Regions from separate parts of the Dietzia sp. NPDC055343 genome, predicted to be linked through region 3. Evidence: predicted binding sites of a transcription regulator. Region 3 holds the regulator's gene; each other region holds the start of a gene.

Region 1 (7,819 bases), on a different contig from region 3:
TGCGCTGGTTCTGCAGCGTCATCGTCGAGTTCTTCCGCGCGGTCCCGGTACTGCTGATGATGGTGTTCGCCTACTTCGGCTACTTCGCCACCTCTGACCTGGTGCCCAACGTGCACGCCCCGCTCGCCGCGGTGGTCACCGCGCTGACGCTCTACAACGGGGCCGTGATCGCCGAACTCGTGCGCTCCGGCGTGCACGGTCTGCCCAAGGGCCAGGCCGAGGCTGGGCTCGCTGTCGGACTCACACCCGGACAGGTACTCCGGTCGATCGAGCTTCCCCAGGCGCTCACCGCCATGCTCCCGGCGCTCGTCGGTCAGCTGGTCGTGGTCCTCAAGGACTCCGCGCTCGGCTACGGCATCACCTACCTGGAGCTGCTGACCTGGTCAAAGACGCTCGGGTCGGCGTACGCGAACACCGTGCCGGCGTACATCGTCGCCGGCATCCTGTTCATCATCATCAACTACTCGCTCACCAAGCTGGCCGTGTACCTCGAAGGTCGTCTCAAGATGCGGCGCGCCAGGTCCTGAGCCGGGACGCCACACAGCCACGGGACCAACACAGCGAAGGGCCCCACCGGAAACTGCTCCGGTGGGGCCCTTCGCCGTGCTGACCGTTTCAGGTCACTTCGGTGGCATCCGGATACCGCCGTCGACGCGGATGGTCTGCGCGTTCATGTACGGGTTGCCGAGCAGTTCCATGACCATGGAGGCGAGCTCGTCGCCCGAGCCGAGGCGCTTGGGGAACAGGACGCTCTCGCCCAGCTTGGCCTTGAACGCCTCCGAATCCGGGCCCTCGCCGTAGATCGGGGTGTCGATCAGTCCGGGGGCCACGGTGTTGAGGCGGATGCCGGCGGCCGACAGGTCACGAGCGACGGGCAGGGTCAGGCCCACGATGCCGCCCTTGGAAGCGGAGTAGGCGGCCTGGCCGATCTGACCGTCGAACGCGGCGACGGAGGCCATGTTGACGATGGCGCCCTTCTGCCCGTCCTCGTCGGCCTCGTTGAGGCTCATCTTGGTGGCGGCCAGACGCAGCATGTCGAAGGAGCCGATGAGGTTGATCTCGATGACCTTGCGGAACGAGTCCAGGTCGAACGCCGAGGAGTACTCGCCGTCGCGACCGATGGTGCGCTGCGCCCAGCCGATGCCGGCCGAGTTGACGAGGTAGCGCAGCGGGCCCAGCTCGAGAGCGGCCGCGACGGCCTTTTCGTTCTGGTCGGTCTTGGTCACGTCGACGGACACGAACGCGCCGCCGACCTCCTTGGCGAGGGCCTCACCCTTGTCGGCGTTCAGGTCGGCGATGACGACCTTCGCGCCCTTCGCGGCGAGCTGACGGACGACGGCGGCGCCGATGCCCGACGCGCCGCCCGTGACGATCGCACTTGCTCCAGAAATATCCATGACCGCACAGTAACAAGCAGAGTTGATCGCTACGGGGGCTACGTGTTCTTGCGGCGCGAAATCACCGTCGGGCCGGCACGCTGACGTCCCATCGGATCCCGAACCGGTCCGTGACCTGTCCGTACATATCTCCCCACGGAGCCTCCTCGAACGGCATGCCCGCCGCGCCGCCGCCCCCGACGACCTTGTCGATGAACCCGCGGGCCTCGTCGACGGAGTCGAACGTGAGCAGGAACGAGTAGACATCGCTGGACAGCGAGGGCAGATGGTCGCCGATGCTGTCGCCTCCGGCAAGCGTTATCCCGGGCGCCGTCAGCGTCGCGTGGGCCACGGCCCCGGGCGGCGGCGTGAACGGGAAGCCCTCCAGGGACGGCATCGCGTCATAGGTCTGCACCTCGAGCTCTCCGCCGAAGAGTTCCTGGTAGTACGGGAACGCCTCCCCGGCGTTACCCGGGAATGAGAGGTAGGGACTGGTGGTCAGGGCCATGACGGCACCTTTCGCTGGGTAGGGGCCAGGGGGCGTCGTGTGGCGGCGTCTCCTCCACAGGGACGCTAATCCGCGGAGCTGTCGTCGGCAACGGTTATTCAGCCTCGGTTTCGCGGCTCAGAATGGTGGCTCGTCGTCCGGCATCACCGACATCACCGGCGTCACCGGCGTCACCTGCCTCGACCGGTCCGCCAGTCGCTGTTCAGCCCGTTCGCGGCGGATCCGACGGTCCGCCCGACGCCGGTCCGCGAAGTGCGGACGGCGCCTGCGCCCCTCAGCCGCACCCTGCCCGCCGGTGCGCCCGGATTCGGCGGCGGCCATCTGGCGCCGGCTGCTGTCGGGATGCCGCGGGGCGGAGAGGTGCGCCAGGGATCCGGTCGGGCCGGTGATCACGCGGGTGCCACGGTCGGGCTCGGGGTGGTTGGGCCCGTGGAGCCACACGTACGACCCGTCGACGTCGCGGTAGTACGCCCACACGCCGTCGGTCTTGAGCCGGTGATGGGTCCGGCACAGGCAGCCCAGATCGTCACTCGTCGTGCGACCGCCCCGGGCCGGATCGTCGTGGTCGAACGGGATGATGTGGTCCAGGTCCGCATGCTCGGCCAGGGTCTGGCATCCGGGGAACACGCAGGTCCCGTCCCTTCCGCGACAGAACCGGGCCAGCGCCTCCGACGGGCGGTACCGGCCCGCGGACTCGCTGTGCGGGTCGGCGAGGTGCGCGAGCTCGTCGAGCCTGCGTCGGGCGCTGCGGTCCAGCTGATCCGCCGTGTGCCGGGTGATCGGTCCGTACCCGTAGAGGCTGAGCCCGCGATTGTCGGCGCTGCCGTCGTCGTACGCGTGGATCACCACTCGTCTCGCGGCGTCCTGCGCGGCGGGGTCGGCGGGATGTTCGCCGTCGGGATCGGGCAGGCAGGTCCAGCCGCGGCTCATCGCGAGTAGTCCGGCGGCGCGGAGCTGCCCGGCAGTGCGCGGATCATCCGGATCGGCGCTGCGCACGAGGCCTTCCAGGCGCTGGAAGATCTCGATCGCGTCCTCCGCTTTGAGCGTGGCGCTGAGCATCCCGCGGTCGTTCCCGAGCGGGACCATCTCCACGTCCACCCCCCGTCGTGCCTGTTCAGCGCGGGCGTCCGCGCCTACCGGGTCGTACTTGTTGATGGTCTTGGTCAGCATCTTCCGCAGCGGTCCGAGCCGGGGTGGGTGGGTGCGCCGTCGGGTGGGGGCGAGCCCCTCGCAGATCCGGCGGTCGATCTCGGGCATCATCTCGTCGGCGACGAGCGCGGTCTCCTCGGCGATGGTGTGCGCCGCGAGCAGCCCGATCCACCCGGTCAGCAACAGGGCCGCCGTCCGCGGCAGCCGGTCGATGAGTTCCACGGCGGTGGAGATGAGCCGCGTCGCCCCGTACCGCGACATCGACATGGACGCCCCGATCATGGTGGCCGCCGTCTCCCACGGGTCGCGGACTTCATCCCGTTCGCGCGCCGTCCGGACGCAGTCATAGGCGTAGAGCAGCGTGCCGCCCTCGGCCGCGTTGACCAGTCGTCTGGCGAGGTAGCCGCGGCGCTGCCCGGGGTCCCACCTGGCGTAGGCCTCGGGGACCAGCACATCGGCCGCCGGGCCGGTCGTGGTGGTGAAGCCGGGCGGGGTCTCGAAGTGCCCGCCGGGCAGCGGGCCGGGGAACGGGGAATCGGTGCGGGAGGAGGTCTGGGTAGCGGTCATGGCTCGACAGTATGTTCGAGGTACGACACGGTAGCGATGGTGTCGTCGTCGCCCCCGGTGTCGCCACGCGCGCTCGGTCCCCCTGACCTGCGGTGCCCTGAACATGTCGAGCAGGGCACCGCAGGTCAGGGCGGTGCGGCGACGTGGCGCGGGCGGGCTCCGCTGGCGCGGTCGGCGGGCGGTGGTTGGTGCGCGGTGGTCGGCGCGCGGCGCGGGACGGCCCTCGACTGCAGAGCCGCTCGAAACGGCCTCTGACCTGGGGTGCCCTGCAGGTATCGCGCAGGGCACCGCAGGTGGCGGCGGGGCGAGGGCGGGAGGATAGGGGCGGGGGATGACGACGACGAGGACCGCCCACCCGGGAATGTCGGACCGGCCGGATAGGTTGTCCTCGTCAGACCACGCCCGCAGGGGATGTGCAGTGGCCGATAACAGGGGCGCATTTACGCGCGGAAGGGAATGGATGTCGCGATGAGTCAGCACACCGGGAATGCCGAGACCAGGGAGTTCCAGGCGGAGACCCGACAGTTGCTGGATCTGATGATCCACTCGATCTATTCCAATCCGGACACGTTCCTGCGCGAGGTCATCTCCAACTCCTCCGACGCGCTGGACAAGTTGCGGTTGGCGGCGCTGCAGGACTCGACGCTGGGCGTGGACACGTCCGATCTACACATCGAGCTCATCCCGGACGAGCAGGCCCGCACCCTCGTGATCAGGGACAACGGCATCGGTATGTCCCGTGAGGAGGTCGTGGACCTCATCGGCACCCTCGCCAAGTCGGGTACCGGGCAGATGCGTGAGGCGCTGTCGGCCGCGCGGGCGGCGCAGGAATCGGGCGAGATCTCGGAGCAGGCCACCGCCGACCTGATCGGTCAGTTCGGCATCGGCTTCTACTCGACGTTCATGGTCGCGGACTCGGTCGCGCTGGTCACCCGCAAGGCCGGGGAGTCGACCGGCACGCGCTGGGTCTCCAGTGGCGAGGACACGTACACGATCGAGGAGGACGCGGACGCGCCCCAGGGCACGTCGGTGATCCTGCAGCTCAAGCCTGCCGGTGGGGACGCCGCGCTGCCTGATTACGCCGACGAGAACACGCTGCGGCGTGTCGTCCGGACGTACTCCGACTTCATCGCGTGGCCGATCCGGATGGAGGTGGAGCGCCCCGCGCCGGAGTCGGAGGGCGATACGGGGGACCACGACGAGGCCAACGACCCCTCGGCCGAGAACTCCATCACCGAGACCGTCACGCTGAACTCGCAGAAGGCGCTCTGGACGCGCCCCAAGTCCGAGGTCTCGGACGAGGAGTACGCGGAGTTCTACCGCCATATCTCGCACGCGTGGGACGAGCCGCTCGAGACCATCACGCTCAAGGCGGAGGGCACGTTCGAGTACCAGGCGCTGCTGTTCCTGCCCTCGCAGGTGCCGTTCGATCTGTTCTCGCCGGACGTCAAGCGGGGTGTGCAGCTCTACGTGCGTCGGGTGTTCATCATGGACGACTGTGAGGAGCTGGTTCCGCCGTTCCTGCGCTTCGTCAAGGGCATCGTCGACGCCCAGGATCTCTCGCTGAACGTCTCCCGCGAGATCCTGCAGCAGGACCGCCAGATCCGCGCGATCCGCAAGCGGCTGGTCAAGCGGGTGCTGCAGGCGATCGAGCAGGTCAAGCGGGATCGTCCCGAGGAGTTCCGGAGCTTCTGGGCGAACTTCGGCGCGGTCCTCAAGGAGGGCCTGATCGCGGATGTCGACGCGCGGGATCAGCTGCTCGCGGTCAGCACGTTCGCCTCGACGCGGCCGGCGGTCGAGAGTGCGGACGGTGCGGAGGGTGCTGCGGACGCCGAGGCGGGCACCACCATCGCCGAGTACATCTCCCGGATGGTGGACGGGCAGGAGGAGATCTACTACCTGACCGGAACGTCGCGCGCCGCGGTGGAGAGCTCCCCGCACCTGGAGGCGTTCCGCGCGCGCGGTGTCGAGGTGCTGGTCCTCACCGACCCGGTCGACGAGGTCTGGGTGGACGCGGTCGGCGAGGTCGAGGGCAAGAGGCTGCGGTCCGTGGCCAAGGGCGACGTGGACCTGTCGGGAATCGGCGCGGACACGCAGGAGGGTGAGGATCAGCCGGACGCGGCGGAGTTCACCGACCTGCTCACCTGGCTCGGTGAGGAGCTGGAGGACGAGGTCAAGCAGGTGCGGCTGTCGCACCGGCTCACCGAGTCCGCGGCCTGTATGGTGGGCGACGAATTCGACATGACCCCGCAGCTCGAGGCGATGTACCGGGCCTCCGGAATGGAGCTGCCGACGAGCAAGCGGATTCTGGAGCTCAACCCGTCGCACCCGCTGGTCGAGCGGCTGCGTCGCCAGCACGCCGAGGATCCGTCGGCGGACGGGCTCGCGGAGACGGCGCGGCTGATCTCCGGTGCGGCGGTCCTGGCGGAGGGCGGTACGCTCGCCGATCCGGCGGCGTTCGCCAAGCTGCTGGTCGACCGGATCTGACCCGGCGGGCCTGTATGAGTGGGCCCGGCTCAGTGGCTCGCGGATCGATCGAACCGGTCCGCGAGCCACATGATGGTGGCGACCTCGCCGACCCAGGCCAGGCTCACGCACCAGCCGGCCAGGATGTCGCTGGGGAAGTGCACACCCAGGTAGACGCGGGTGGCGCCGATGGCGGGGACGTAGACGGCGGAGCCTGCCATGACGGGAGCGCGCCACCTCGTCGGCCAGGCCAGAACACACGCGCAGCCGGCCAGGGCTGCGCTGGCCATGGCGTGTCCGCTGGGGAACGAGTAGCTCTTCTCCTGCACGATGTGGGGGAAGAAGGTCGGGCGCGCCCTCCGGTACATCACCTTGAGGATCGAGTTGATGACCGTCGACCCCACCAGTGAGACCGTGAGCAGCGTTGCCGGTCGGCGGCTGCCCCGGACGGCGGCGAGATAGCCGGCCGCGGACAGTGCGACCACCGGCACCGCCGTGACACCGCCGAGTTCGGTGACGGCCCGGACGATCCGGGTCCGACGCGGCGAATGTCGGCGGCGGGCCCACATCATGAGTGCGCGATCAAACGGCAGTTTTGCCTCGCCCTGGATGCGCTGGGCCAGCTCGACGAAGCCGATCACCGGCGTCGCGAATCCGGCGAACGCGAGCCCGAAGACCCGCCATGTCCCGCGGGGGAGCGGCACCTCCTGGCGATCGACGATGCTGCCGACGAGATCTCGCGCCGGGGGCAGGATCCGGCCGGGGCCGGGGCCGGGGCTGTGGGTCGTCTGGGGCGACATGAATCCACACTATGCAGCGAGTGCGGTGAACCGCCGTGGATCCTGACGGAAGGCGCGGCGGCGCGGTTACTGTTGGCGGGACGCACCGCGACCCCCAGATCCGAGAGAGGGAGGACGAATGAGCCGGACACGTGTGGAAGAAGATCTGCTCGGGACACGGGAGGTGCCGGCGGATGCCTATTACGGCGTCCACACGGTGCGGGCCGTGGAAAACTTCCCGATCGGCTCCTCGACGATCAGCGACATCCCGGATTTCGTCCGCGGGATGGTCATGGTGAAGAAGGCCGCCGCGCTGGCCAACCTCGAGATGGGCGTCCTCGACGAGAAGGTCGCGGAGGCGATCGTCGGGGCGTGCGACGAGATCCTGGTAGACGGCCGCTGCATGGACCAGTTCCCGTCCAGCGTGTTCCAGGGCGGCGCGGGCACGTCGGTCAACATGAACGCCAACGAGGTGGTCGCGAACCTGGCGCTCGAGCGGCTCGGCCACCCGAAGGGCGCGTACGAGTTCATCAGTCCGAACGACGACGTCAACCGTTCGCAGTCGACCAACGACGCCTACCCGACCGGTTTCCGGATCGCGCTGTGGCACGCGCTCGAGCGGCTGGAGCCGACGATCGTCGCGCTGCGGGAGGCCTGCTACGACAAGTCGGAGGAGTTCCGCGAGGTCCTCAAGATGGGCCGCACCCAGCTGCAGGACGCGGTCCCGATGTCGCTCGGCCAGGAGTTCGGCGGATTCGCGGTGACCCTCGACGAGGAGCTGCATGTCCTGGGTTCGGCCGCGCGGATGCTGCTGGCCGTCAACCTCGGCGCCACGGCGATCGGCACCGGGGTCAACACCCCGCCCGACTACCGCCGGTCCGTCATCAGTCATCTGCGGGCCGTGACCGGGCTGCCGGTCTCCGGGGCGATGAACCTCATCGAGGCCACCAGCGACACCGGCGACTACGTCAACG
Region 2 (7,819 bases), on a different contig from region 3:
CGCGGCCTTGATGAGCTCCTGGTCGTACGACTTGGCGAAGCCGTAGTTGAACGACGCGCCGCCGAGCCCGTCACCGTGGGTGACCTCGATGACGGGGACTCCCGCGCCGTCGAGGGCGCCGACGACGTTGCGGACGTCCTCAACCGAGAACTGATGCCGCTTGTGGTGCGAGCCGTCCCGCAGCGACGAGTCGGTGATGCGGATGTCGAGCTCGGAGCTGTACGCCCGTGCGTCGGCGTTGTAGGGGTTGGTCTTGTCCATGGTTGTCACACTCCGAGCTTCGTCTTGGCGATCTCTTCGCCCACCTTCGCGGCGGCGGCGGTCATGATGTCGAGGTTCCCGGCGTACGGCGGCAGGAAGTCACCGGCCCCCTCGACCTCGGCGAAGATCGCCACGCGTGCCATGCCGCCGGTGATCTCGGTGGGCGGGTCGAACTGCGGTTCCTGGAGCAGCCGGTAACCCGGCACGTACTCCTGGATCTCCTTCTCGCGCTTGCGGATGGAGGTGGTGATGAGGTCGTGGTCGGCGTCCTCGGGGATCGAGCAGAAGATCGTGTCGCGCATGATCATGGGCGGCTCGGCCGGGTTGAGGATGATGATCGCCTTGCCGCGCTTGGCGCCGCCGACCTGCTCGATGGCCATCTTGGTGGTCTCGGTGAACTCGTCGATGTTGGCGCGGGTGCCGGGGCCGGCCGACTCCGAGGAGACGGAGGCGACGATCTCGGCGTAATCGACCGGCACGACCGAGGAAACCGCGTGGACCATCGGGATGGTGGCCTGGCCACCGCATGTGACCATGTTGGTGTTGGGGGCGTCGAGGTGCTCGCGCAGGTTGGCCGGCGGGATGACCATCGGGCCGACCGCCGCGGGAGTGAGGTCGACAGCGACGATGCCGGCGGCCTCGTACTTGGGGGCGTACTCCTTGTGCACGTAGGCGCTGGTGGCCTCGAACAGCAGGTCGGGCTTCTCGCCACCGGCCTCGATCGAGGCGAGCAACTCGTCGGCACCACCGGACATGCAGGTGAGGCCGTGCTCGGCGGCGCGCTTCATCCCCTCGGACTCGGCGTCGATGCCGATCATCCACCTGGGCTCGATGTACTCGCTGCGCTCGAGCTTGTACATGAGGTCGGTACCGATGTTGCCGGACCCCACGATCGCGGCTGTGAGCTTCTTCTTCTCCGTCATGACAGCAGTCTCGCCCGCGCGGAACCCCCGCCACAAACGAGTGTGCCGTTCAGTAGAACACCAGAGAACTGACGCTTCAGGCGGGTCGGTCGCGTCTGTCGGTTCCGGGTGGGTTGGTGAGGTATCCGTCGGGTGAGAAGAGTCTGTCGTTGAGGATGATCTCGACCTGTTCCTGGATGCCCTCGCGTGCCCGGGCCAGTGGACCCTTCGGCCGCGTGCGGTGTTGGTGCCCGGTGTCGGTGGTGATGATCAGCTCGCCCAGCGGCCCGGGCCGGTAGGAGTTGGTGCCGAAGGTCTTCTCGCGGTGGTGTTTGCGGCACAGGCACACCAGGTTCCACTCCAGGGTCGGCCCGCCCAACTCCGGGGTGGCCCGGTCGAACGCGATCACATGATCGATGTCGCAGTCCCGGGCATCGACCGCGCAGCCCGGATGGCGGCAGGTGCCATCACGCAGCCGGATCCGCTCGGCCAACGCCGGGGAGATGACGTACCGCAGTGCCCGCTCCGGGGTGTCCAGGGCGCCGGGGGCGGGGTCGATGATCTCGAACCGCACCCGCGCGTCATCGCCCTCGAGCAGTTCCTGACACAGCCAGTCGAAGCTGGTGTACGCGCCGGTGACGAACTCCACCTGATCGGGCAGTCCCCGCGCGGCCGCGGCGATCACACTGATCCGGATCGGCTGACCGGTGGCCGCGGCGGCGTTACCGACCGTCGGGCGCGGCAGGTCCGCCCCGACCTGCACCGGGCCGAGCTCGATGCCATCAACGACCTCGGCCGGCCCGGCCGGCGAGTACACCGCCAACGCCGACAGTGCATCAGCGCGGAGCTGGTCCATGGGCCGCGGCACCCCGTCGGCGGCGGCCGCGGCGGCATCGGTCTCGATCCTGCAGCGCAGCATCTCCGCGTCCCCGATCGGCAGCTTGGCCCACATCGAGGCCATCCCGTCGCGGCCCCGGCGAAACCGCACCGTGCGCGACTCTGTGGCCGCATCTACCGCGTCCTGCGCCGCCCCGGGATCCAGACGCTCCACGGCCCGGTCGATCATCGCCTCCACCGCCGACCGCGACGGCCGGTCACCACCGTCCAGATCGTGCCCGACGCGGGCCATGACCGCATCCTCCACATCAGAGACGATCGCGTCCGGCACCTGCGCCAACCGGCAGGCGATATCGATGGCCAACTGCTCCGGCAACAGCCCCCGCCCGACCATGGACAGCATCCGCGGCAGCCGGGTGTGGATCTGCACCCCGGCCAACACCAACCGGCCCGCATGCCAACACGTCAACTGACACGCCGCCGCCATATGGTCACGCGCCCGCGCCTGCGGATCCAACCGCGCAAACCCCGGCCGCCCCGAATCGTCGGCCTCAGCAGCCCGAGCCAGCTGCCGCACCAACAACGCAGCCGCTTCCAACCGCGTGGCCCCGGCCCGATTCGGCGCCAGCGTCGCCGACCGCGCCGCCTCGCTCACAGCGGCAAGATCCTCGCAGCAGGAGGACTCGGGAACCGCAGACAACGAACCCGCCGACGTCATCGTCGCCACCCCCGCCGCACATCAGTAGAACGTATGTACGACCGTACCCGCCGTCCCACTATCGCGCAAGTGTTCGAATTAGACCGGGCACTGTGTCGGAGCATCGCGCTACACTCGCCACATGACACAGCCCCCCGCGTCCCCCGTCGATCGCGCCTTCGACGTGCTGCGCGCGACGGCCGCGGGCAGCGGCGGCCTGACGTTGAGCGAACTCGCGCGCGCCACAGGGCTGGCCAAGTCCACGACACTGCGGCTCCTCGCCGCGCTCGAGCGCAACGGCGCGGTCACGCGGATCGGCCAGCACTACCGGCTGGGTCCGCTGATCCACGAGCTGGACCCGATCCCGGTGTCGCCGGAGTACGAGCGGATCCGCCGGGTCCTCACGCCCTTTCTCGCGCACCTCTTCGAGGCCACGCGCGCGACCGTCCACCTGGCGACACTGCACCGCGACGAGGTGGTCTACCTCAACAAGCTGCACGGGCCGCGGCCGATCCCGTCGCCGTCACGGATCGGGGGCGGGCTGCCCGCGTATTGCACGGGGGTCGGCAAGGCGATGCTGGCGTTCGACGACGAGGCCGCCGCGCGGGTGGCCCGGGGGCCGATGGTGGCGTGGACCGACACCACCGTCACCTCGGCGGACGCGCTGGCGGTCGAGCTCGCCGAGATCCGGCGCAGGAGGCGATCGTTGGACCATGCCGAACTCACGCCCGGCCTGTACTGCGTGGCCGCCCCGGTTTTTGACGACGACGCCGCCGTCGACTCCGGACCGGCCCCCGGGGGAACTCGGGCGGTTGCGGCGTTGTCGGCCAGCGCGGCGGACGAGAGCGCGCTGGCCCGACTGGAGCCGCTGGTCACCCGGGTGGCCGTGGCGGCGGGGCGTGCGCTCAACGCAGACCGCTAGCGGAACTCCATCGAGACCGAGCCCAGCCCGGCGAAGTCGGCGCGGAAGGCGTCGCCCGGGGTTGCGTCCATGGCGCGGATGGCGGTGCCCGGCAGGATCACGTCGCCCTTGCGCAGGCGCACGCCGAACTTGGCGACGGTCGAGGCCAGCCAACCGACCGAGTTGAGCGGGTTGCCCAGCACCGCATCGGAGCGGCCGGAGGCGAGGAACTCGCCGTTCTTGTAGAGCGTGGCCTCGATGGCCGCCACATCGATGTCGGCCAGGCGCACGCGGCCGGAGCCCACCACGTAGCCGCACGAGGAGGCGTTGTCGGCGATCGTGTCGCCGAGGGTGATCTTCCAGTCCTTGATCCGCGAGTCGATCAACTCGATGGACGGCACGACCCACTCGATCGCGGCGGCGGCCTCCTCCTGGGAGCAGCCCTCCGGCGGGATGTCGGCGCCGAGGATGAAGCCCACCTCGACCTCGACGCGGGGGAAGCAGAACCTCGCCGCCTCGATCGGCGTGCCCTCGGGGTACTCCATGGTGTCGAGGAGATGGCCGTAGTCGGGCTCGTCGACGCCCATCATCTCCTGCATGGCCTTGGAGGCCAGGCCCACCTTGTGGCCCGTGACCACGGCGCCCGCGTCCAGCTTGCGCCGGATGTTGACGAGCTGGATCTCGAACGCGTCGTCCGGGGTCAGGTCCGGGTGGTCGTCGGTGAGCGGGGCGATCGGGGTCACGCCGGCCTCGGCGTCCCAGAGTCGCTGCGCGAGAGTGGCACGGGTCTCCTCGTTGAGCATGAGGGGGATGCTACCTGGGGCGTCTGGCGCGATTGCCATCAGTTCTATAACGTGTTCTACATGGCAGACCAGGAATTCGACGTCGTCGTCGTCGGCAGCGGTGGAGCAGGCATGACGGCCGCCCTCGCGGCAGCAAAGAAGGGCCTCAGCGTGGTCCTCGTTGAGAAGGCCCCACACTACGGAGGCTCCACCGCCCGCTCCGGCGGCGGCGTGTGGATCCCGGGCAACTCCGTGCTCCAGCGCGACGGTGTGCTGGACACCCCGGAGGCCGCCAGGACCTACCTGCGGTCCATCATCGGTGACGTCGTGGCCCCCGAGCGCATCGACACCTACATCGACCGCGGCCCCGAGGTGCTCGACTTCATCCTCGCCAACAGCCCGCTGCAGCTCGAGTGGGTCAAGGACTACTCCGACTACTACCCAGAGGCCCCCGGAGGCCGCCTAGGCGGCCGCTCGGTCGAGCCCCGCCCCTTCGACCTGAACCAGCTCGGCCCCGAAGCCGACAAGCTGGAGCCGGGCTACGCCAAGGCCCCGGCCAACATGGTCGTGATGCAGTCCGACTACCGCTGGCTCAACCTCCTCCAGCGCCCGCACACCAAGGGTATCCGGCGCTCGATCCGGGTCGCCGCGCGCATGTTCCTCGCCAAGGCCCGCAAGCAGAACTCCGTCGGTATGGGCCGCGCGCTCATCGCCGCCATGCGCAAGGGCCTGCTCGACGCCGGCGTGCCGGTGTGGCTCGAGACCCCCATGACCGGACTGGTCACCGAGGGGTCCGGGAATGACGAGCGCGTCGTCGGCATCACCGTCACCCGGAACGGCGAAGAGGTCACCCTCCGTGCCCGCCGCGGCGTGGTCATGGGCTCGGGCGGCTTCGAGCACAACCAGGAGATGCGCGACAAGTACCAGCGTCAGCCCATCCCCACCTCGTGGACCGTCGGCGCCGCCGCCAACACCGGCGAGGGCATCGAGTACATGGAGAAGACGGGCGCCGCCCTGTCCTTCATGGAGGACGCCTGGTGGGGTCCGACGATCCTCATGCCGCGCGGCCCGTGGTTCGCGCTGGCCGAGCGGTCGCTGCCGTGCTCGTTCATGGTCAACTCGCGCGGCGAGCGCTTCATGAACGAGTCCCTGCCCTACGTCGAGGCCGGGCACATGATGTACGGCGGCGAGTTCGGCCAGGCTCCCGAGGGGCAGAAGGACGCCCCGGGCGAGAACGTCCCGGCCTGGATCGTCTTCGACCAGGAGTACAAGAACCGCTACCTCTTCGCCGGCCTGCAGGCCAAGCAGCCGCTGCCCAAGAAGTGGCTCGCGACGGAGAACTTCCACAAGGCAGACACCCTCGCCGAGCTCGCCGAGCTCATCGACGTGCCGGCCGAGGCGCTGCAGAAGACCGCCGACCGGTTCAACGGCTTCGCCGCCAACGGCCGCGACGAGGACTTCAACCGCGGCGCCTCCGGGTACGACCACTACTACGGCGACCCCACGAACAAGCCCAATCCGAGCCTCGGCCCGGTCGCCAAGGCGCCGTTCTACGCGGTCAAGATGGTCCCGGGCGACCTCGGCACCAAGGGCGGCGCGAACACCGACGTCCACGGCCGTGTCCTGCGCGAGGACGGCTCCGTGATCGAGGGCCTCTACGCCGCCGGTAACGCCTCGTCGCCGGTCATGGGCCACACCTACGCCGGCCCGGGCGCCACCATCGGACCTGCGCTGGTCTTCGGCTACCTCGCGATCGAGAACATGCTCGCCACCGCCCCGACCACCGAGAAGACCGGAGTCTGAGAAGTGCCGATCGATCTGAACACCGCCCTCGGGGCGGAACTGCCCTCGCAGGAGTTCTCCTGGACCGCCTCCGACGTGGCGCTCTACGCGCTGGGGGTGGGCGCCGCGGGCGACCCGATGGACACCACCGGGTTGGAGTACATCCACGACACCGCGCCGAAGGTGCTGCCGTCGTTCGCGACCGTCGCGGCCACGATGAACGTGACCGAGGCGCCGCGGGTGTCGTTCCCCGGCGTGGAGATCGACCTGGCCAAGGTCGTGCACGGCAGCCAGTCCGTGCGCCTGCACCGTGCGATCCCGGCCGACGGGACCGCGACGACGACGACGAAGATCGCCGAGATCCAGGACAAGGGTTCGGCCGCGGTGATCATCCAGGAGTCCGAGACGGTCTCCGCCGACGGGGAGAAGTTGTGGACCGCCCGGTCCGGCATCTTCGCCCGTGGCGAGGGCGGCTTCGGCGGCGAGCGGGGCACCTCCGAGAAGGTGGAGTACCCCGAGCGCGAGGCCGACCACACCATCGAGGTCGCGACCCTGCCGCAGCAGGCCCTGATCTACCGCCTGTGTGGCGACCGCAACCCGCTGCACTCCGACCCGGCCTTCGCCGAGGCGGCCGGCTTCCCGCGCCCGATCCTGCACGGCCTGTGCTCGTACGGCCTGGTGCTGCGCGCGGTCGTCGACGAGGTGCTGGGCGGCGACGTCGAGAAGGTCCGCGGCTACGGCGTGACCTTCGGCGGCATCTTCTTCCCCGGCGAGACCATGCGCATCCGCGTGTGGGAGGAGGGAACGCAGCTGCTCGTGGCGGCCACTGTCGTCGAGCGCGAGGACGCCCCCGTCCTCAAGAACGTGGTGGTCGACCTCGCCTGATCGCTGATCCGATCGGGCCGTACGGCTCACCTGCACACCCCGCGGCCCCGTGCCGCGGGGTGTGGTCATTTCGCGGGAACCGACCGGGGCGCGGGAGCGGATGCCGGCGCGGGTCCCGCGCTGCTCAGCAGAGGTCGCGGAACTGCTCCACGAGCCTGATGCGGCCCGGCGCGTCCATGGCCATCGGGACGACGGTGAGCGTGGTGGCGCCGGCCTCGCGGAACGCCTCGACCCGCTCGGCGACGTAGGAGGCGGGCCCGATCAGCGAGACGGACCGCACGAGCTCGTCCGGCACGGCCGCGGCCGCCTCGTCCTTCTTGCCGTCCAGGTACAGGTCCTGGATCTTTTCGGCCTCGGCCTCGTAGCCGTAGCGGCAGGCGAGCTCGTTGTAGAAGTTCTTGCCGCGCGCACCCATGCCGCCGATGTACAGCGCGAGGTGCGGGCGCACGAAGTCCAGATAGCCCGGGACCTCGCTCTCGTCGCAGATCGCCAGCGGCGGGCCTGCGTACACGTCCAGCTCACCGAGCGACGGGTCACGCTTGGCGCGCCCCTTGGCCAGCGGGTCGGCCCACGCCAGGTGTGCCTTCTCGGGGTGGAAGAACAGCGGCTGCCAGCCGTCGGCGACCTCGGCGGCCAGCTCCACGTTCTTGGGCCCGAGCGCGGCCAGCACGATGGGGATCTTCTCTCGCACCGGGTGGTTGATGAGCTTGAGCGGCTTGCCCAACCCGGTCCCCTGGTCGGCGGGCAGCGGGATCTGGTACTTGGCGCCGTC
Region 3 (7,819 bases):
GATGTGTTCGCCACCGGCCGAGTACGCCGGTCTGCTGCTCGCCGATGTGAAACCTCGCTCGGCCCCTCTGCCCGTCGCGTTGGCGGAGGCGCTGTCGACCCGGATCGGGACCACCGTGGATCCGAGAGAGTTCCGACCGGAGCAGTTACCTGATCATCTGCGTGTCAGGTTCGAGGTCGTCGACGGCGACACGGTGGTCGACGCGGGGACCGACCTCAGAGCACTGCGTTCCAGACTCACCGACAAAGTCCGTTCCACCCTCAATCGACGGCTGATCCCCGACGACGGGCCGCACCGCGAATGGACTGCCGACACGATCGGTGATCTGCCTCGCTCGGTGACGGGGTCGGTGGACGGCGTCGAGGTGACCGTCTATCCCGCCCTGCGGATCACGACAGACGGCATCCACCGGGTCGCGTGCACCACCGAGGAAGAGCGCCGGGCGACCCAGACCAAGGCCGTCCTGTCCTTGATGACCGCTGATCTCGTCGCACCGTCGTCGATCCTCCGGGGGCGCCCGGTCGAGCAACGTCTCGCCCTCAGCCAGTATCCGTACGGCGGCATCGATGCTCTGGTCTCGGATGCCTCTCTCGCCGTGTGCGCCAGACTGCTCGCGAGCCGACAGGGCGCGCCGGTACTCGAGGCCGCTGATTTCCTGGAACTACGTGCCACCGCGCGGGCCGAGGTGCCGGGGGCTGTCGCCACCTCCATCTCGACCGTCGTGACAGCGTTGGTCCGGGCTCAGCAGGTCTCGGCACGCCTGGCGGAGTCCCCGCCCACGCTCGCTGACACTGTTCGTCCCTCCCTGGAGTACCTGACCGGAAAAGGGTTCCTGGCCCGGCATCCCGCGTCCGTGCTGCCGCATCTGGAGCGCCATGTCCGAGCCGTGTCGATGCGCCTGGATCTGGCGGAGAAGGCGCCGGGGCGCCACGCCGAACTGTCGGCACGGGTTGCCCGCTCGGAATCCACGGTCGAGGAGGCATGTGCTGTGCTTCGCGCGCGGCCGGGCGGCGCCAGAGCGATCCGTGACCTGCGGTGGATGCTGGCGGAATACCGGGTCGGGCTGTTCGCGCAGTCGCTCGGTACGGCCCAGTCGGTATCGCCGGAGCGGATCGACAAGGCTGTCCGTACCGCACTGTCCCAGAAGTCCTCGCGTTGAGCCGGCCGGCTACCGAGTGTCGCGGCGCTCTTTGAGAGCGATGATCTCTCGTTCGAAATCGTCCGCCGAACTGAACTGCTTGTATACGGAGGCGAACCTCAGATACGCGACTTCGTCCAAGTCCTGCAGCGGCCCCAGGATGGCGAGTCCGATCTCGTGCGCAGGGACCTCGGAGGCGCCTCGTGCGCGGACCGCGTCCTCGACCTGCTGCGCGAGCCTGCGGAGTGCGGCTTCCTCCACAGACCTCCCCTGGCATGCACGGCGCACGCCTCTGACCACTTTGTCGCGGCTGAAGGACTCGGTCACTCCATTGCGTTTGAGGACCGTCAGCAGAGGCGTCTCGAGAGTGGTGAACCTGTGCCCGCATTCCGAACACTCGCGACGGCGTCTGATCGCCTGCCCCTCGTCGACGGACCGGGAATCGATCACCCGGGAGTCCTCGTTGTGGCACGTCGGGCAGTACATTCCCGTTCCGCCCTTCATTGACCGGATCTCACGCCCTCAGGTGAACTGCTCACCGGGACGGAGACGGACCATGTGCCGTCTCTACTCCAGTCTAAGAGGCCGACCACCCGATCACGCGTAGGCGGGCCCGCCGAGGAAGGCCAGCGCCAGGAGCATCGCGATCCCGAAAAGGACTCCACAGACGACCAGCGCCCACGTCGGCACGTCATCCACCACTCCCACGGGCGCCGTCGCCGGCGCCTGCACGTTGCACGCGCGCACAGACCCCGCCGATCGGACCACGATCCGACGACCGGGCACGACCGGGGCAGCAGAAGTCGAACGACCGCTCGCCGGCGATCGGTCGAATGCCACACCCCGGCGCTGCACTGACTTGCGTGCCGATACCGGCCGCGCGCGATCCGTGCTCACAGCCCCACCGGCACGTCGGCCCTTCGAACGGACCACCGGCCGGGTGCGTGAGGCGCCGGACGGCAGAGCCGACGCCGGCCGCCCGCCCCGGCCCCCCGAGTCCCGGACCGAGACGACGCCGTGTTCCCCTGCGCAGACCTCGGTCCAGCTCCGCGTGAGGTGCGCGTGCGACTGAAGCTCCTGAACGGACATGGCCACTCCCTACTCGACAGACTGTGCGACACGGAATCGCACGCTTGTGTGTGTTGCCCGAAACACCTGTTCGAACTCGAACACTGCCTAGAGTTGTATCACGCGACTCCGACAGAGTCACCACCCGAGCGCGAATTTCTTCGAACAGGTGTGTGGCGCTTCGTTCCCGGCCCGTCTAGGGTGTAGACAAAGAGAGACGTCGAACATCCATTCGCCGAAGGGACATCGCGATGCCGAAACCGGACTTCGAGGCGCTCACGCCTCGTCAGAAGAGCGTGTTGCTACATATCCACGACACGGTGAAAGACCGTGGATATCCGCCCAGCATCCGGGAGATCGGCGATGCGGTGGGACTGCAGTCCACCTCCTCCGTCGCGCATCAGCTCCGGACCCTCGAGAAGAAGGGCTTCCTGACCCGGGATCCCCACAAGCCGCGGGCGGTCGACGTGCATGGCGTCCCGGGCCAGAAGTCGCGGGGTCGGCGCGCACCCACCCCGCCTCAGGGGCGCCCGTCCGGGGCAACGGAAGCGGTCTATGTTCCCGTGCTGGGGCGCATCGCCGCCGGGGGGCCGATTCTGGCTGAACAGGCGGTCGACGAAGTGTTCCCGCTACCTGCGGACCTGGTGGGGTCGGGGGAGTTGTTCATGCTCAAGGTGGTCGGCGAGTCGATGATCGACGCCGCGATCTGTGACGGCGACTATGTGGTGGTCCGTCAGCAGAACGTGGCCGACAACGGCGAGATCGTGGCCGCGATGATCGACGGGGAGGCCACGGTCAAGACCTTCCGTAAGGACGAGACGGGCGTCTGGCTACTTCCCCATAATCCCGCGTTCAGCCCCATTCCCGGCGAGCATGCGACGGTGCTCGGCAAGGTTGTCACGGTCTTCCGCAAGATGTGACGTTCACGAGAAGTCCCCAGTCCGGCCCGCGCCGCCTGCTCCCGGAACCCGGGCTCAGGCGGCGCCGCCGTGTGTGCCGTCGGCCAGGAACTCGGACACCTCGCCGGCCACCGACTGGGGCAGCCGCACCGTGATCCTCGTGCCCTCCTGCGTGTGCGCCTCAGCGAGAACCGCGCCCTCCGCGTGCACCCGGGAGATCACCTCACCCCGCCGGTAGGGCACGAGTAGCGTGACCTCAGTGTCACCGGAGGCAATGATGTCCATGATCGCCTCGAGGAGCTCGTCCATCCCCTCCCCCGTCGCGGCGGACACGAACACGCCGTCCGGAACCGCGTGATGCAGCTCGGTCAGCACCAACGGGTCTGCCGCATCGATCTTGTTGATCACGACCAACTCACGGGGCCGCTCGGCGCCCTGCTCCTCGACGACGTCGTTGATCACCCTGCGCACCGCTTCGATCTGGTGCAGCGGCATCGGATCCGAGCCATCGACCACGTGCAGGAGCAGTTCCGAATCGACGACCTCTTCCAGAGTCGATCGGAATGCCTCAACGAGTTGCGTGGGAAGGTGTCGGACGAAGCCCACGGTGTCGGTGAACACGACCGTTCGCCCGTCCGGGAGATCTGCACGCCGGGTCGTGGGGTCCAGGGTGGCGAACAGCGCGTTCTGAACGAGCACCCCGGCTCCGGTGATCCGGTTCAGGAGACTCGATTTACCGGCGTTCGTGTACCCGGCGATCGCGATCGACGGCACCGGGGTGGCACGACGGCGGTGACGCTTGGTGTCGCGAGCCTGCTTCATACCCTTGATCTCGCGTCGCAGCTTCGCCATCCGCTCACGGATCCGGCGGCGGTCGGTTTCGATCTTGGTCTCGCCGGGACCGCGCAGGCCCACGCCACCGTTGCTGCCGGCGCGGCCGCCTGCCTGCCGGGAGAGCGACTCGCCCCAACCCCGCAGCCTGGGAAGCATGTACTCCATCTGGGCCAGCGAGACCTGCGCCTTGCCTTCGCGGCTCGTGGCGTGCTGGGCGAAGATATCCAGGATCAGTGCGGTCCGGTCGATGACCTTGACGTTCACGGCTTTCTCCAGCGAGATCAGCTGGCCCGGGGTCAGCTCACCGTCACAGATCACCGTATCCGCGCCGGTGGCGGCGATCACATCCTTGAGCACGCTCACCTTGCCGGACCCGATGTACGTCGACGCATCGGGCTTGTCCCGGCGCTGGATCAGCGCGTCGCACACCTCGGACCCGGCGGTCTCCGCGAGTTGGGCGAGCTCGGCCATCGCCGCGTCGGCCTGGGCGGACGAGCCCTCGGTCCACACCCCGACGAGCACGACCCGCTCCAGTCGGAGTTGCCGGTACTCGGCATCGTTGACGTCCTGGAGCTCTGTGGACAGACCCGCGACCCGGCGCAGCGAGGAGCGTTCCTCGAGCTGCAGTTCGCCGATGGAGGGGTCGAGATTACGTAGTGGGCGGTCCGCCGCCCCGGATTCGTTAGTCATTCCCGGCCATCATCTCATACCAAGCCCGGTCATGCCGCCGGGCGCCGACCCCGGGATAGACGGAGAACATGCGCTACGACCTCCGGAATGTGCCCTCCGCGACGAGTACCGACGGGCCGGTGAGCGTGGATCCGCTCTCGGTCAGGCCGACGGCGACCTCCCCGCCCGGCACCGTGACGACGACCTCGCCGGCGGTCCGGCCGGCATCCGCGAGCGCGGCCACCGCCGTGGCGACGATTCCGGTCCCACAGGACATCGTCTCGCCCGCCCCACGTTCATGGACCCGCATCGAGACACGGCCCTCCCGCAGGGGAGTCGAGATCTCCACGTTGACCCCCTCCGGAAAGAAGTCCGTGTCGAACCCCGGTTGGCGGTGGAGGGGAAGCGCCGCAAGCGTCTCACCATCGAGCCCGGGCACGACACAGGCGAGGTGGGGATTGCCCATGTCCACCGCGATCCCGGCGAACGTCCGATCCCCGACCTGCACTGACGACAGACCGAGAAGCTCCGGCTGCCCCATATCGACACGGACCACCGCGCGATCTCCGCGGTGTTCGAGGATCCGGGCCGGTCGGGGTCCGGAACGGGTGCCGACCCGGACCTCTCCCGTCTCCGCGCGGCCGGTCGCGACCAGCGCGTGGGCGAACACCCGGACCCCGTTGCCACACATCTCGGCGATGGAGCCATCGGCGTTGCGGTAGTCCATGAACCAGTCCGCCTCGAGCACACCGTCCGGCAGCTCGGACAGGACCGCCTGTTCCACAAGCGCCCCTGCCGTGGCGATCCGCAGGATCCCATCCGCTCCGATACCCGCGCGGCGGTCGCACAGGGCACGCACGAGATCGGAGTCGAGCTCGAGCTCGGCGCGGTCGTCCGGCAGGAGAACGAAATCGTTCATGGTGCCGTGCCCCTTGATGAACGTGATCTCCGCCGGAGCCACCGACCTGTTCTGCGCCATGGGCCGAATCCTACCCAGGGGGCCCGGCGTTCCACACTGTGGAAATGCCAGATGAAGCCGTCAGAGGCGCCAACTAGAGTCTGAGCCGAGAACGATCCCCTAACAGGAGGAGAGCATCGATGTCCGATCGCATCACCGTCGGCGGTATCCAGGTCGACAAGGTCCTGTACGACTTCGTCAATTCGCAGGCGATCCCGGGTACCGGGGTCGACCCCGACGAGTTCTGGGCCGGCGCGGCGGCGATCTTCACCGACCTCGCGCCTCGTAACCGGGAACTTCTGGGGGTGCGCGACGAACTGCAGTCGAAGATCGACGCGTGGCATCAGGAGAACCCGGCCCCGATCGATCCCGCCGCGTATAAGACGTTCCTCCGGGAGATCGGGTACCTCGTCCCCGCGCCCGAGTCCGTCTCGGTGAAGACCGCAGGCGTCGACGAGGAGATCGCGACGATCGCCGGCCCGCAGCTCGTGGTGCCGATCACCAACGCGCGCTTCGCGATCAACGCCGGCAACGCGCGGTGGGGTTCGCTCTATGATGCCCTCTACGGCACCGACGCCATCCCGGAGTCCGATGGCGCGGAGCAGGGCAGCTCCTACAACAAGGTGCGCGGCGACAAGGTCATCGAGTGGGCCCGCGAGTTCCTCGACGACGCGGCCCCGCTCGAGACCGGCAGCCATGTCGGCTCCACCGGCTACGCGGTCGTCGACGGCGCTCTGCAGGTCACGGTCGCCGACGGCTCGACCACCGGACTCCGGGACGCCGCTCAGCTCGTGGGCTATCTCGGCGATGCCGGGTCGCCGTCGTCGGTTCTCCTGCGCAACAACGGTCTCCACATCGACATCGAGATCGATGCGGATTCCCCGATCGGCTCGACCGATGCCGCCGGCGTGAAGGACGTCGCCCTGGAATCCGCGGTGACCACCATCATGGACTTCGAGGATTCGGTCGCCGCGGTGGACGCCGAGGACAAGACCCTCGGGTACCGCAACTGGCTGGGGCTGATGAAGGGCGATCTGTCCGAGGAGATCTCAAAGGGCGGCAAGACCTTCACCCGTGTCCTCAACGACGACCGGGTGTTCACCTCGCCGGACGGCACCGGCGAGGTGCGCCTGCACGGCCGTTCCCTGCTCTTCGTCCGCAACGTCGGACACCTCATGACCAACCCGGCTGTCCTGGACACCGAGGGCAACGAGCTCCCCGAGGGCATCCTCGACGCGCTCGTCACCGCTCTCGCCGGTATCCACGGCATCGCCGAGGGCAACGAGCGTGGCAACAGCCGTTCCGGCTCGATCTACATCGTCAAGCCCAAGCAGCACGGCCCTGCCGAGGTCGCGTTCACCAGCGAGCTGTTCGGCCGTGTCGAGAAGCTCCTGGGCCTTCCGGCCAACACGCTCAAGGTCGGCATCATGGACGAGGAGCGCCGCACCTCGGTCAACCTCGCGGCGTGCATCGCCGAGGCCACCGAGCGCGTCGTGTTCATCAACACCGGCTTTCTCGACCGCACCGGCGACGAGATCCACACCTCCATGGAGGCCGGCCCGATGATCCGCAAGGCGGAGATGAAGTCCGCGCTGTGGATGAGCGCCTACGAGGATTTCAACGTCGACACCGGCCTGGCGTGCGGTCTCCGCGGTCGCGCCCAGATCGGTAAGGGGATGTGGGCCAAGACCGACCTCATGGCCGAGATGCTCGCCGAGAAGATCGGCCAGCCCGAGGCCGGGGCCAACACCGCCTGGGTCCCGTCGCCGACGGGTGCGACCCTGCACGCCACGCACTACCACCGCGTGAACGTGATGACGCGCCAGGAGGAGCTCCTGGCCGGCGGCCCGCGCGCCTCGGTGGACGAGATCCTCACGGTGCCGCTGGCGCCCAGCACGGACTGGACCGACGCGGAGAAGAAGGAGGAGGTCGACAACTCCTGCCAGACGATCCTCGGCTACGTGGTGCGCTGGGTCGAGCAGGGCATCGGCGTCTCCAAGGTTCCGGACATCCACGATGTCAATCTCATGGAGGACCGCGCCACGCTGCGCATCTCCTCGCAGTTGCTGGCCAACTGGATCCGCCACGGGATCGTCTCCGCCGAGTTCGTCGAGGACTCCCTGCGCCGCATGGCCGAGATCGTCGACGGCCAGAATGCCGGCGACGACGCGTACCGGAACATGGCTCCGAACGTCGAGGAGTCCATCGCCTGGCAGGCCGCCCGTGAGCTCGTCCTCGAGGGCACAACGCAGC

What was found. Region 3 encodes LexA, which represses DNA repair genes until DNA is damaged. Its sites were predicted from a motif close to CGAACANNTGTTCG; they were not measured.
Region 1: the regulator LexA is predicted to act here: its motif matches at 3,605-3,618, upstream of ACWIE7_RS12450 (DUF222 domain-containing protein).
Region 2: the regulator LexA is predicted to act here: its motif matches at 2,745-2,758, upstream of ACWIE7_RS04950 (DUF222 domain-containing protein).

The regions. Positions count from the first base shown of each region.
Region 1 covers NZ_JBSHMJ010000024.1:29,717-37,535, reverse strand. The annotation lists gene ACWIE7_RS12465 (amino acid ABC transporter permease) at 1-527, shown strand, start outside; gene ACWIE7_RS12460 (SDR family NAD(P)-dependent oxidoreductase) at 621-1,397, opposite strand; gene ACWIE7_RS12455 (VOC family protein) at 1,459-1,884, opposite strand; gene ACWIE7_RS12450 (DUF222 domain-containing protein) at 2,002-3,600, opposite strand; gene htpG (molecular chaperone HtpG) at 4,069-6,087, shown strand; gene ACWIE7_RS12440 (phosphatase PAP2 family protein) at 6,117-6,866, opposite strand; gene aspA (aspartate ammonia-lyase) at 6,985-7,819, shown strand, end outside.
Region 2 covers NZ_JBSHMJ010000006.1:106,808-114,626, reverse strand. The annotation lists gene dmpG (4-hydroxy-2-oxovalerate aldolase) at 1-261, opposite strand, end outside; gene ACWIE7_RS04955 (acetaldehyde dehydrogenase (acetylating)) at 267-1,184, opposite strand; gene ACWIE7_RS04950 (DUF222 domain-containing protein) at 1,261-2,718, opposite strand; gene ACWIE7_RS04945 (IclR family transcriptional regulator) at 2,840-3,619, shown strand; gene ACWIE7_RS04940 (2-keto-4-pentenoate hydratase) at 3,616-4,401, opposite strand; gene kstD (3-oxosteroid 1-dehydrogenase) at 4,462-6,183, shown strand; gene ACWIE7_RS04930 (MaoC/PaaZ C-terminal domain-containing protein) at 6,187-7,047, shown strand; gene ACWIE7_RS04925 (LLM class F420-dependent oxidoreductase) at 7,172-7,819, opposite strand, start outside.
Region 3 covers NZ_JBSHMJ010000010.1:95,039-102,857, forward strand. The annotation lists gene hrpA (ATP-dependent RNA helicase HrpA) at 1-1,159, shown strand, start outside; gene nrdR (transcriptional regulator NrdR) at 1,169-1,624, opposite strand; gene ACWIE7_RS07255 (hypothetical protein) at 1,736-1,978, opposite strand; gene lexA (transcriptional repressor LexA) at 2,458-3,126, shown strand; gene hflX (GTPase HflX) at 3,181-4,629, opposite strand; gene dapF (diaminopimelate epimerase) at 4,703-5,587, opposite strand; gene ACWIE7_RS07275 (malate synthase G) at 5,707-7,819, shown strand, end outside.